One region of the Streptosporangium sp. NPDC001559 genome, then DNA from elsewhere that is predicted to be linked to it. Evidence: riboswitches for the same ligand, from Rfam matches in the RefSeq annotation. Region 1 holds a riboswitch; each other region holds the start of a gene.
What was found. Region 1 has a riboswitch for cyclic di-AMP ahead of ACFYY8_RS06570 (CHAP domain-containing protein). Riboswitches for the same ligand answer to the same signal wherever they lie in the genome.

Region 1 (4,347 bases):
CTGGGACCTGAGCCAGGCGAAGTCGTGGGTGACCAGTTCGGCCCCTCGTGCGCGTACGGCCCGCGCCAGGTCGTCGGGGACGGGAAGCGCCGTGAAGATCGACAGGCGGCCTGACCGGGCGGCCGCCCGCAGCCGTATGCCCGCGGCCGAGCCGAGCACCTTCCTGAGCGGTCCCGGGGTGGCTCTGGCCCGGAGCAGGGGCGTCCAGAACCGCCCGGTGAGCAGTTCCAGGAGCCTGATCGTGGCGAGCCCGTCGTCGACGATCACGATCCGTCCGGGCAGGGCGGTGAGCCAGGCCGCCTGGACCTTGCCGGAGAAGGCGTCGCCGACCGCCCAGCTCGTGCCCCTGCGGGGCCTGGGCATCTCGGGTGAGGGCTCGTCGAGTTCGAGCCCGGCCGGTGGGCCGAGTTTGGCGATCTCACGGCGGGTGACGGCCAGCGGGCGCAGCCCGGCCCTGGGCACCACCCGTGCGTGGGCGCCGAGCAGCCCCGCGTGGTGGGCCTCCACGGCGCAGAGCATCTGCAGCGGGGACTCCACCCAGGCAACGGCCGAACCCTGCTCCCGCGCGTGGTCTCGACCGTCCTCCACGCCGGGCGATGACCCGTTCACGACCGCCTCACCGTAACCCGGACGTCTTACGGCGCCGGGAACTACGGGTGAACACACGAATATGCCCTCTTGCGGGGCGTACCCGTGACGATCCGCCGTCATGTACGAAACCGTTTCGTACAGCCGGCCTCGGAGGTGCCGATCATGCGGACCGCTGATGACATCCCCGGCTGTCCGGCAGTACGGCACCGGTCACGGGTGACGGCAGTGGGATGGGGCCGCCGCCGCTTCGGCGCCTACCGCAGGCCCAAACCGGCCGATCCGCTGTTCGCCCTCGAACCGCGGCGCCCGGCCGGCGGCGAACCGCTCAGCCCGGCCGCTGTGGATCGCCTCCGAGGAGCTCACGGGCGTACGGTTCGCCGCACTCGCGTCACGCCCCTGACCGGCCGGGGCCGGGAGCGCCCCCTCCGGACGGGTAAAGGGACCCCCTCTTGACCCGGCGAAGGAGAGGTCGGCCAAAAGATCTACGTTTACCTGGCACGCGAAGTCCTCACCCTTGCCCTTTACCGTGCCCGGCATGACGGGATCCCCTTTCCCGCAGGGGATCGCGTCACCAAAAGGGAGATCGTCCCGGGCGGGTGAGGGCCCAGTCTTCCCCCTCGAACGGGGCCCATTCCCAAGCCAAGGCAATGTGTCGGACTTGTAATCGTCTGTCCGGTTCGCGTACGTTCAACGAATTCGCGGCGAACGCCCAGACCTTCGCAGGTCAGCGCATTGCCACGACATTGCCCGACCGTGCTCCACCAGGGGGACATCCGCCTGATGGACACGGCCGCCGAATCCGCAAGTCTCGCGGAACCGGGGACCCAAGTCCTTTGGGGTGAATCAGCGCATATGCGCTGTAGGACACTTTCCAGTCCGAACCCGTCAGCTAACCCGGTAGGCGGCATGGAAGCGACGCAAGGAGCAGTACCCCATGGCCAAGCACCGCCTTACCTCCACCCCCAAGACGCACTACCTGGCCCGTGTCGTCCTCGGCACCGCCATCGCCCTCAGCGGCGGGATCGTCGCCGGTGGACCCGCCCTGGCGGACACCCCCGAGCAGACGTCCGCCGCCGTCCAGAACGCGAGCGTGGACACCGCCAAGACCGGCCTCCAGGCCACGGCCGAGCGCCTGCCCAAGGTGACCGCCCAGCAGGTTCTGAACATCGCCTCCCAGCAGATCGGCGTCAGCGAGAACGCCCAGGGCGGCGGCACCAAGTTCCACTCCTGGTACATGTCCAGTGAGCGCGCCAAGGAGACCACCGCCCGCGACGGCGGCCGCGTCCAGGACTACGCCAACGCCCCCTGGTGCGCGATGTTCGTCTCCTGGGTCGGCGAGCAGGCCGGCATCCGCCCCACCATGGGCTGGGACGCCTACACCGTCACCCACGCCAAGTGGTTCAGGGACAACGGTCACTGGGGCACCACTCCCAAGCCCGGCGCCGTCGTCTACTTCGACTGGAAGGGCGGCAAGGACCTCGACGGGATCGACCACGTCGGCTTCGTGAAGCAGGACAACGGCAACGGCACGATCACCACGATCGAGGGCAACACCGGCAACGGCAAGGTCGAGCAGCGCATCCGTCCGACCTCCCAGGTCGTCGGCTACGGCTACCCGGTCTACAGCGGCTGACCCCACCCCTCCCTCCGTACGGCCCCCGCCGTACGAGACCCCCATCCGCGGCGGACTCCCCGCCCGCCGCGGCGGTGATCCCCCGAATCCGGAAAGGGCCGTGGCTCCCCGAGCCACGGCCCTTTCGGCATCCCACCCTCCGGTCAATATGGGAGCGCTCCCAAAAGGGAGTACGTCCGCTTTGTAGCCATTTATGCCCATGAGTCGCGAGATATTCGGACAGGGGTAACGGTTGCGTCTCGCCGTATTGACGTCTGCCCACCCGTCGGCCACGCTTCGTGGGAGCGCTCCCAACACGTTGAGGAACCGCCTCGTCGCAGAGCCGCGTCTGTCGGGGACCGGCCCGCGGCGACACCTCCCACCGATTCGGGCGAACGACCTGAGAGGGGTCCGGAATGTTGAACCACAGGCGGCGCGGCAGGCTCGCCGCGGTCACGACGGTCACGGCCGCGGCGCTGGCCTTGACCTCGTGCGGTTCCGGCGGGACGGACGGGCCCGCGTCCACGGTGGCCGAACCGGTCACCGTCACCGTGCACACCTTCGGCGGCGGCGAGAACTTCGGCTACGACAAGGCCGCCCAGACCTGGAACGCCGCCCACCCCGGCATCCAGATCAGATACCAGAACCTGACCGACCGCTTCGAGGACGTCTACCTGCCCCAGTTGCTCCAGCGGTTGCAGGCGGGCAGCGGCGCGGCCGACGTGGTCGCCCTGGACGAGGGCGCGATGGGCCTGATGAAGGCCCGCCCGCAGTTCTTCACCGACCTCGGGCAGTACGGCCTCGGAAGCCGCAAGGCCGACTTCCCCCTGGCCAAGTGGGACAACGGCGTCAACGCCGAGGGCAAGCTGTTCGCCCTCGGCACCGACATCGGCGGCATGACCATGTGCTACCGCACCGACCTGTTCGGGAAGGCGGGCCTGCCCACGGACCGCGAGGAGGTCGGCAGGCTCTGGCCCGACTGGAAGTCCTTCATGGACGTCGGCAGGAAATTCCAGGCCGCCAATCCCGGAAAGGACGCGCCGCGCTTCCTGGACGGCCCGAACACCCTCTACAACGTGATCCTCGCCCAGGAGGCGCAGAAGAACGGCGACATCACCTACATCGACACGTCCAACAAGCTCGTCATCGACGCCAACCCCGCCGTGAGGACCGCCTTCGACACGGTCAGGAGCTTCAGCGAGGCCGGGCTGACCGCCAAGCTGGCCTCCTTCACCCCGCCCTGGAACGCCGCCATCAAGAAGGGCGGCTTCGCCACGATGGGCTGCCCCGCCTGGATGCTCGGCGTGGTCTCCGGCGCCGCGGGCGAGTCGGGCAAGGGGAAGTGGGACGTCGCGACGGTGCCGGGAGGCGCGGGCAACTGGGGCGGCTCCTACCTGGCCGTGCCGAAGCAGAGCAAGCACCCGAAGGAGGCCGCCGAGGTGGTGAACTACCTCACCGGCAAGGAGGGCCAGGTCATGGCCTTCCAGGAGGCCGCCGCCTTCCCCAGTTCCCTGCCCGCCCAGCGGGACCCGGCGGTCGGGGACCTGAGGAACCCGTTCTTCAACGACGCGCCGACCGGCCGGATCTTCGGCGCGTCGGTCGAGAACCTGCAGCCGGTCTTCCTCGGCGAGAAGCACGCCCAGGTGAAGACCGCGGTCGAGAAGATCCTTGAGGGCATGGACCAGGGCTCGGTCCCCTACGACCAGGCCTGGCAGAGGTTCCTCGACGCCGGGGTCAAGGCGGCCGGCTGATCCACTTCCCCACCGGTCCCGTCGCCCCGGGACCGGTGGGGCCCGCAGAGAAACCAGCCAGGAAAGCCCCCGAAAGGCCGATCGATGACCCCGTACGCCGAAACCCCGGCCCAGGCCGGGCCCGGTGAGCGCCCGCCCGACGCGAGGAGACGGGACGGCGCGCTGTTCGCCAGGTTCGACCTGTTGGTCACCCCCTATCTCTTTGTCTCGCCGTACTTCGTGTTGTTCGTCCTCTTCGGGGTCTTCCCGCTCGGCTACACCCTGTGGGTCTCGCTGCACGACTGGGAGCTCGCCGGGGACAGGACCTTCGTGGGGGCGGGCAACTACCTGTCCCTGGTCGCCGACGAGGCCTTCTGGAACGCGGTGGTCAACACACTCGGGATGTTCGTCATC
Region 2 (4,347 bases), on a different contig from region 1:
CGGCGACGACCCGTTGAAGGCGTTCGACACCTCCGCCACCGCCGCCGTGCAGGCCGCCTACGAGGAGGGGGCGTTGACCCGCCTGGCCAGGCTCTCCTTCGGGGACGTGCCCGGCGGGGAGTACGTCACCGAGTTGTTCGCCGACGTCCTGATCCACACCTGGGACCTGGCCAGGGCGATCGGCGCCGACGAACGGCTCGATCCCGAGCTGGTCGAGGCCTGCGCGGCCTGGTTCGCGGGCGCCGAGGCCGGTTACCGGCAGGCGGGGGTCATCGGGGAGCAGCAGCCGATCTCCTCCGGCACCGACGCCCAGATCCGGCTGCTCGCCTCCTGGGGACGACGCGGCTAACGCGACGTCGGGCGTCTTCCGTGATTGGCCTTGTTCCGTTTGCGGGCCCGGTTCTTACGCGCTCGTTTGCCCACGCGGCCTCCTTCCGTGAACCCCGCCGGGTGCGGGACCCGCCTCTTACGTTCCTCCCGGGGCACCCGCCGTACAAGAGGGCGGATCTAGGCTGCCTCGCATGAGCGAGAAGCTGATGGAGCGCTGGCGTCTCCTGGTCGGGACCCAGGCCGACCGGCTCGGCGCGGACCTGCTGTCCCGGTACGGCGAGCCACACCGCAAATACCACACGACCGCACATCTGACGGCCGTGCTCGACCACGTCGACGCGCTCGCCGGCAGTGCCGCCGACCCGGACCTGGTACGGCTCGCGGCCTGGTTCCACGACGCCGTCTACGACCCCCGGCGCGGCGACAACGAGGAGCGCAGCGCCAGGCTCGCCGAGCGGGCGCTGCCCGAGCTCGGGATGTCGCCGGAGGCCGTCGGGACGATCGCGCGGCTGGTCAGGCTCACGATCACCCACGCCCCCGACCTGGGGGACGCCGACGGGGCCGTGCTGTGCGACGCCGACCTGGCGATCCTCGCCTCCTCTCCTCAGGAGTACGCCGCCTACGCGGCGGCGGTACGCGAGGAGTACTCCTTCGTCCCCGACGAGCTCTTCAGGCAGGGCAGGGCCGCGGTGCTGCGCTCACTGCTCGACCTTCCCGTGATCTTCCGCATCGCGGACCTCGAGGCGCGAGCGCGGGCGAACATCCATGCCGAGCTTGAGCGACTGTGAGCACTTAACCCCCAAAATCCAACATTCACTCCTGTGAGTCTGTGGTAATTTGCTGGAGTCTGGTGGATTAAGGAGGGGATCGATGCTCGCCCAGCAGCGGCAGCAGGTGATTCTCGAACGGGTGCGCGGCAGCGGCGGGGTCAGGGTCGCCGACCTGGTCCGCGAGTTCGGCGTCTCCGACATGACGATCCGCAGGGACCTTGAGGCGCTGGCGGAGCGCGGCCTCGTGGAGAAGGTCCACGGCGGGGCGACGGCCACGGGACCCGGGTCCACCGAGGAGCCCGGGTTCACCGCCAAGTCCGCGCGTCAGCAGCCGGAGAAGGAGGCGATCGCCAGGCACGCCGCCGGGCTCGTCAGGCCGGGCACGGCGATAGCGCTCTCCGCGGGCACCACCACCTGGACCCTCGCCCACTTCGTGACCGACGTACCCGAGTTGACGGTGATCACCAACTCGATCCGGATCGCCGAGGTCTTCCACCGCGCGCCGCGCGCCGACCGCACCGTGGTACTGACCGGCGGGGTGCGCACCCCCTCGGACGCCCTGGTCGGCCCGGTGGCCGTCGCGGCCATCAGAGGACTGCACGTGGACACCCTGTTCCTCGGCGTGCACGGGATGAGCGCCCGCGCCGGGTTCACCACCCCCAACCTGCTCGAAGCGGAGACCGACCGGGCGCTCGTGGCCTCGGCGCACCGCCTGGTCGTGCCCGCCGACCACACCAAGTGGGGGACGGTCGGGATCAGCACGATCGCCGAGCTGTCCGAGGCCCACGTCCTGATCACGGACACCGGGCTGGGACGGGAGGCCCGCGAGGAACTCGCCGCCAGCGTCGGTGAGCTGGTCGTCGCCGGTGACGGGACCCACGACCGATGAGGCGCACCGCGACCCATCTGGCCGACGGCCGCGAGCTGTTCTACTTCGACCTGCGGGACGACGCGGAGCGCGACGCGGTCGACACACGCGACCTGCCGCCCAGGCCCGCCGCCTCCGAACTGCGCTACGACCCGCTCACCGAGGAGTGGGTCGCGGTCGCCGGGCACCGGCAGAGCCGTACGTTCCTGCCGCCCGCCGACGAGTGCCCGTTGTGCCCCTCGGCGCCCGGCCGTCCGACCGAGATCCCCTCCCCCGCCTACGACGTGGCCGTCTTCGAGAACCGCTTCCCGTCCTTCTCCACGAATCTGGGCGTCTATCCGCAGGTCGGCGGCCTGAGTGAGGTACGGCCCGGCGTCGGCAGGTGCGAGGTCGTCTGCTTCACCTCCGAGCACGACTCCTCCTTCTCCAGGCTTTCTCCCGAGCGGGTCGAGCTGGTGATGGAGGCGTGGATCGACCGCACCGTCGCGCTCTCCGCGATGCCCGGGGTCGAGCAGGTGTTCTGCTTCGAGAACCGCGGTCCGGAGATCGGCATCACCCTGCCCCACCCGCACGGTCAGATCTACGCCTATCCCTACGTGACCCCGCGCACCCGGACCCTGCTCGGCGCGGCGCGGCGGCACAGGGAGCGCACCGGCGGCAACCTCTTCGCCGACGTGCTCGCGGCCGAACGGGAGGCCGCCGAGCGTGTGGTCGCGGCCAACGAGCACTGGACGGCGTTCGTACCCGCCGCGGCCCGCTGGCCGGTCGAGGTCCATCTCTACCCGCACCGCGGGGTTCCCGGCCTCGACGGACTCGGCCCCGCCGAGCGCGCGGCGTTCGGGCCGCTCTACGCCGAGGTGCTGCGCCGCCTGGACGGGCTGTTCGGGGTGCCCATGCCGTACGTCTCGGCGTGGCACCAGGCACCGGTGCGGGTGGACAGGGACCTGGCGTACACGCATCTTGAGCTGTTCAGCATCCGCCGGGCACCGGACAAACTCAAGTATCTCGCCGGGTCAGAGTCGGCCATGGGGGCCTTCGTGAACGACGTTCCGCCCGAGGAGACCGCTCGACGTCTGCGCGCGGTTATCACGGAATGATCACTGATCGGTCTCGACTCGGGGTCGCGCGGTCACCTTTTTACCATTACTATCCTCACGCATCGGACAAACAGCACGATATGCCTAATCTCAGGTGCCTCACCTGAGAGCCGGGGACCCACGCATCTGGGGTGAACCACTTCGGTGGAAGGGCTTCCTCCAGCCCGAACCCGTCAGCTAACCCGGTCGGCGTGAGGAGAGGAGAGCTGTGACGGCTCTGTCCCCCGCTTTCCATCGACGTACGGCCGCCGCCTGCCTGGCCTCGGCCCTCACCTTCACCTTCGTCCTCGGCTGCACGGGAACGGCGGACGCCGCACCGAAGCCCGACGAGTCCCGGCTCCGCGCCGAGCTGACCCAGCTCAACAAGAAAGTCGACCGGCTCATCGAGGCGTACGCCGCCAAACGGGAGTCGCTGAAGAAGGCGCAGGAGGCGGAGAAGACCGCGCAGGCCGACCTGCGCCAGGCGGAAGCGGCCTATGCCGAGGCGGGCAGGGAGGTCGCCTCCATCGTCCAGATCCGTTACCAGAGCGGCCCCCTCGACCTTCCCTCGATCCTGGCGGCTCCCGAAGTGGGCGGCGCGGCCGTCATGGAACAGCTGACCGCCCAGCAGATCGCCCAGCTGCAGGGCTTCGCCCGGAGCCGGGACCTCATGAAACAGGCCGCGGACAGGACGGCCCAGCTCTCCAGGCAGATCGAGCAGGAGGCCAAGGCGGTGCAGGTTCAGCGTGAGGACGCGGAGAAGGTCATCCGCGTGATCGAGGACAAGCTCGAACAGCTCGTTCCCACGGGCTCGGGGCGCCGCACCGACGGCAGCTGGGCACCCCAGCTGCCCGCCGGAACCGACAACATCACCGACCGCACGCGGATCATGCGCGATGCCGTCGGACAGGCCTTCCAGCTGCCCCACGAGGTCGGCTGCTACCGATCGGCGAACGACGGGGGCGAGCACCCCCTCGGCCGTGCCTGTGACTTCATGATGAGCACCGGCGGGTCCATGCCCACCGCGGCCAACGTCAAGCTCGGCGACGAGCTCGCCGCCTGGGCCCTGAAGAACAGGGACAGGCTCGGCATCAAGTACGTCATCTGGCGTCAGCGCATCAACACCGGTTCCGGCTGGCGTGCCATGTCCAACCGGGGCGGCGTGACCGCCAACCACTACGACCACGTGCACATCTCGATGTACTAGCCGATCGCCCTGCTCATCCGGGCTTCGATGAAGGCGCCGGCCTCGTGCCTCCCGCGTGCGGCCGGGTCGCGAGACGGCGGTGGGCGCAAAACCGTT
Region 3 (4,347 bases), on a different contig from region 1:
GCGCGGGCGTCGGGCCGGTGCGGGTGGAGAGCAGGTGGCGCTGGAGATCCTCGATCGGTACGGCCGCCGCCGCCGGGCCGGCGGCGTCGATCACGATCTCACGCACGCCGGTGGCACGTTGGATGTCGAGGATGGTGTCGGCGTCACACGCCGACAGGGCGTGGTTGCCGCGGTGGCGCGCGTAGGTGCTCTGCGAGGTGTAGCCGAGCAGGACCCGTTCGCCGGTCTGGGTCGTGCCGAGCACGACGGAGCGATCAGGGCGCACGGCCACGAGGAGCCCGTATTCGGCCAGCGCCGTCAGCAGCCGGTGTGGGCTGCCGTGTTGCGAGAGTACGTCGCCGAGAGCGGGGTTCCCGATGCTCATACACGGAACCTTAGGTAGAGAACCACGGCTTATCAGGGTAATCGCGAAGTTTTATCTAGATCAAGACCAAGATGAATTTTGTAGGCATAGAAGGTGTACGAAGTGGGTAACCGTCTCGGATCGCGGGACACTCGTGAACGCGTTCACAAGCCTCGATAGACTACGTGAGGTCCGTCCGCAGCCTCCACGTCTCCAAAGGATCCAGCCCGTGAACAAGCCCGTCGTACTGGTCGCAGAGGAACTCTCCGAGGCAGGTCTCGCCGTCCTGGGAGCCGACTTCGAGGTCCGCCACACCGACGGCGCCGACCGCGCCAAGTTCCTGCCCGCCCTCGCCGACGTGGACGCGCTCATCGTGCGCAGCGCCACCCAGGTGGACGCGGAGGCGATCGCCGCCGCGCCCAAGCTCCGCGTCGTCGCCCGCGCGGGCGTCGGACTCGACAACGTCGACGTTGAGGCCGCGACCAAGGCAGGCGTCATGGTCGTCAACGCGCCCACCTCCAACATCACCAGCGCCGCCGAGCACACCGTCGCGCTGATCCTCGCCTCGGCCCGCAACGTCGCCCAGGCCCACGCCGCGCTCAAGGGCGGCGAGTGGAAGCGCTCGAAGTACACCGGCGTCGAGCTGGACGAGAAGGTCGTCGGCATCCTCGGCCTCGGCAAGATCGGCCAGCTGGTCGCCCAGCGCCTGCAGCCGTTCGGCGTCGAGCTGATCGCCTACGACCCCTACCTGCAGCCCGCCCGCGCCGCGCAGATGGGCGTCAGGCTGGCCTCCCTCGAAGAGGTCCTGCGCGAGTCCGACTTCATCACCGTGCACCTGCCCAAGTCCAAGGAGACCATCGGGCTCATCGGTGACCGCGAGCTGCACCAGGTCAAGCCGTCGGTTCGCCTGATCAACGTCGCGCGCGGCGGCATCATCGACGAGGGCGCCCTCTACTCCGCGATCAAGGAAGGCCGCGTCGCGGGCGCGGGCATCGACGTGTTCCCCAAGGAGCCCGTCACCGACAGCCCGCTGTTCGAGCTGGACCAGGTCGTCGTCACCCCGCACCTGGGCGCCTCGACCCACGAGGCCCAGGAGAAGGCCGGCACCCAGGTCGCGCGCAGCGTGAAGCTGGCCCTGGCCGGCGAGTTCGTGCCGGACGCCGTCAACGTCCAGGGCGGCGCCGTCGCCGAGGACGTCAAGCCGGGCCTGCCCCTGGCGGAGAAGCTCGGCCGCGTCTTCACGGCTCTCGCCGGTGAGGTCGCCACCAGGCTCGACGTCGAGGTGCGCGGCGAGATCGCCTCCCAGGACGTCCGCGTTCTGGAGCTGGCCGCCCTCAAGGGCGTCTTCACCGACGTGATCGAGGACTCCGTCACCTACGTGAACGCCCCGCTCCTGGCCAAGGACCGCGGCGTCACCGTCGAGCTGGTGACCAGCGCGGAGAGCCCCGACTGGCGCAACGTGGTGACCGTCCGCGGCGTCCTGGCCGACGGCCGCGCCGTCTCGGTCTCCGGCACGCTCTCCGGCCCGCGGCAGGTCACGAAGATCGTCGAGGTCAACGGCTACCAGATGGAGATCGAGCCGACCGACCACCTGTCGTTCTTCACCTACGACGACCGCCCCGGCGTCGTCGGCGTCGTCGGCCGAATCCTCGGCGACCACGGCATCAACATCGCCTCCATGCAGGTCGCCAGGGACGCCAAGGGCGGCAAGGCCCTCATCGCGCTGACCGTCGACTCCGCCATCCCGGCCGAGGTGCTCGACCAGATCGGCGGCGAGATCGGCGCCGACAGCGGCCGCTCGGTCGACCTGGCCGACTGATCCCGGAGCACGGCTCCCACGGCCGCCGCCCCCGTTCGCGGGGCGGCGGCCGTCTGTTTTTCCGACTGAGCGTCGTCTCAATATATGAGAAGGCTGCACGAAGGGTGAGACAGATTTCAGGAGGCCGGTTATTATGGCTGGTAATGCGCCAGGTTCTCGTACTTATTACCTGCCGCGGCGAGGCCTGACACAGGGGCGGGCCGGCAACTCGCCGCGGTGTGATGGCGTTCGTCGGCCCCGGCTTCCCGCCGATCCGTGATCCGGATCCGCGATCCGATGAGGACCCGTGACCAGGGTCCAGGCTCCCCTTCCTCCTTCAGTCAGCTCCGTGCGAACGAGACGAGAAGCGTCATGTACGACATGTATCCCTGGAACCGTCCCGAGGACAACGAGAACGAGGCCGCCCAGGCCCTGCAGACCGCGCTGGACCGCCGCGACAACGGCGGAGTGCCCCCGCACTCCTCCTGAGCCGAGTCCTCCCGAGGCCCTCCGAGTCCACGGACGGTGCGGCGCCCGGGACCGGGAGAGGCGCGGGTCAGCGGGCGACGGCCGTACCGGCCTGGGTCGACTGCCTGATCGCCGTGTCCAGCTCCGCCTGCTCGTCGGCGAGCTCGACCCCCTTGGGGTCCGGCCGTACGGCTCCTGCGAAGCTGGCGCGGCGCCAGGCCCGCAGCTTCTCCACCTTGACCACGTCGCCGCTGCGCGGGGCGTGGACCATGTAACCGGGCTTGGTGATCATGCCGACGTGACCGAGGTTGTGGAAGAAGACCAGGTCGCCGGGCTTGAGGTTCTTCCAGGAGATCTTCCTGGCGAACGCGGAGTACTGCTGGGTCGTCGTGCGGGGCAGCCGGATGCCCGCGGCGCCGTACGCGCGGAGCATCAGGCCCGAGCAGTCGAAGCCGCCCCTGCCCGTGCCGCCCCAGACGTACGGCGTGCCGCGCTTGGACATCGCCCAGTTCAGCGCCTTCTTCCAGGCCGGGACCTTCCGCCCGGTCCCGGAGAAGCCGGCCGGGGCGGGTTCGACGGTGGGGGCGGTGAGCGGGGTCCGGGAGTTCTCCGCGGTGGGGGCCGGGTGCGCGAGGGCGAACCCGGCGGCGGCGAGCGCGAGGAGAGGAGTGGGGGAGGAGGTGGTGAGGGAGGAGTCCGCCAGTGCGACGGCGGGCGTCGCGAGGATGGTCGAGCCGGTGACGATCAGGGTCAGGACACGGGGGTAGGTCTTGCCGTTCAGGACCGTTCCTTCCATAGGGCCGGCCGGGTGAGCTGTCGGGCTCGGGCGTGGAGGTCGCCCTACGGCGCGTGGTGGCGCCGACTCGCCCCGAGGGGCCTCGTGGAAAACGCCGGGAACGTGCTCCGCCAGACGGAGTGCGGCTCGGACGCCTCGTGGACCCCGGAAGTGGTTCCCCGGCTCCGCGCGGACCGAAAGAGGGGGATGGCCTGCGCGAATTAGGCGACGATGCGAATGGCCAGGACCTTAACGAAACGGTCAAAAGATCGCAAACAGGACAAACTTTTCGGGGCTTTCCCGAGAGGGAAGTGTCCGAGGGGTGAGATCGATGGTTCGATTGTCGAGACAGAGCAGATAGGGTGCCCGGTATGGATTCGCGCAATGTTCGTCTGGCCGTCATCCCTGGAGACGGGATCGGGGTCGAGGTCGTCACCGAGGGCCTGAAGGTCCTCGAAGCCGTCGGAACGAAGGTGGAGACCACCACCTACGACCTGGGTGCCGGCCGGTACCACAGAACCGGTGAGATCCTGCCCGAGGCGGTCCTCGACGAACTGCGCGGTTACGACGCGATCCTGCTCGGCGCGGTCGGCGACCCCAGTGTGCCGCCGGGCATCCTGGAGCGCGACCTGCTGCTCAAGCTCCGCTTCGAGCTCGACCACTACGTCAACCTGCGTCCGGTCAAGCTCTTCCCCGGCGTCGCGACCCCGCTGGGCGGCTCCCGCCCCGAGGACATCGACATGGTCGTCATCCGCGAGGGCACCGAGGGCCTCTACGCGGGCGCCGGTGGTGTGCTGCGCCGTGGCACGCCGTACGAGATCGCCACGCAGGAGTCGCTGAACACCGCCTACGGTGTCGAGCGCGTCGTCCGCTACGCCTTCGAGAAGGCGCTCAGCAGGCCGCGCAAGAAGCTGTCGCTGATCCACAAGACCAACGTCCTCACCTTCGCCGGCGACCTGTGGT

Region 2: linked by a shared signal. The riboswitch ahead of ACFYY8_RS18980 (coiled-coil domain-containing protein) and the one ahead of ACFYY8_RS06570 (CHAP domain-containing protein) in region 1 are both predicted to bind cyclic di-AMP.
Region 3: linked by a shared signal. The riboswitch ahead of ACFYY8_RS27745 (C40 family peptidase) and the one ahead of ACFYY8_RS06570 (CHAP domain-containing protein) in region 1 are both predicted to bind cyclic di-AMP.

What each region holds. Positions count from the first base shown of each region.
Region 1 is NZ_JBIAVG010000002.1:540,531-544,877, reverse strand. It holds gene ACFYY8_RS06575 (hypothetical protein) at 1-609, opposite strand, end outside; cyclic di-AMP (ydaO/yuaA leader) riboswitch at 1,373-1,510, shown strand; gene ACFYY8_RS06570 (CHAP domain-containing protein) at 1,526-2,224, shown strand; gene ACFYY8_RS06565 (ABC transporter substrate-binding protein) at 2,620-3,954, shown strand; gene ACFYY8_RS06560 (carbohydrate ABC transporter permease) at 4,039-4,347, shown strand, end outside.
Region 2 is NZ_JBIAVG010000008.1:13,660-18,006, forward strand. It holds gene ACFYY8_RS18955 (TIGR03086 family metal-binding protein) at 1-349, shown strand, start outside; gene ACFYY8_RS18960 (50S ribosomal protein bL37) at 346-423, opposite strand; gene ACFYY8_RS18965 (metal-dependent phosphohydrolase) at 522-1,118, shown strand; gene ACFYY8_RS18970 (DeoR/GlpR family DNA-binding transcription regulator) at 1,201-1,989, shown strand; gene galT (galactose-1-phosphate uridylyltransferase) at 1,986-3,065, shown strand; cyclic di-AMP (ydaO/yuaA leader) riboswitch at 3,137-3,271, shown strand; gene ACFYY8_RS18980 (coiled-coil domain-containing protein) at 3,274-4,251, shown strand.
Region 3 is NZ_JBIAVG010000013.1:156,564-160,910, reverse strand. It holds gene ACFYY8_RS27755 (hypothetical protein) at 1-364, opposite strand, end outside; gene serA (phosphoglycerate dehydrogenase) at 573-2,162, shown strand; gene ACFYY8_RS27745 (C40 family peptidase) at 2,698-3,405, opposite strand; cyclic di-AMP (ydaO/yuaA leader) riboswitch at 3,393-3,607, opposite strand; gene ACFYY8_RS27740 (3-isopropylmalate dehydrogenase) at 3,756-4,347, shown strand, end outside.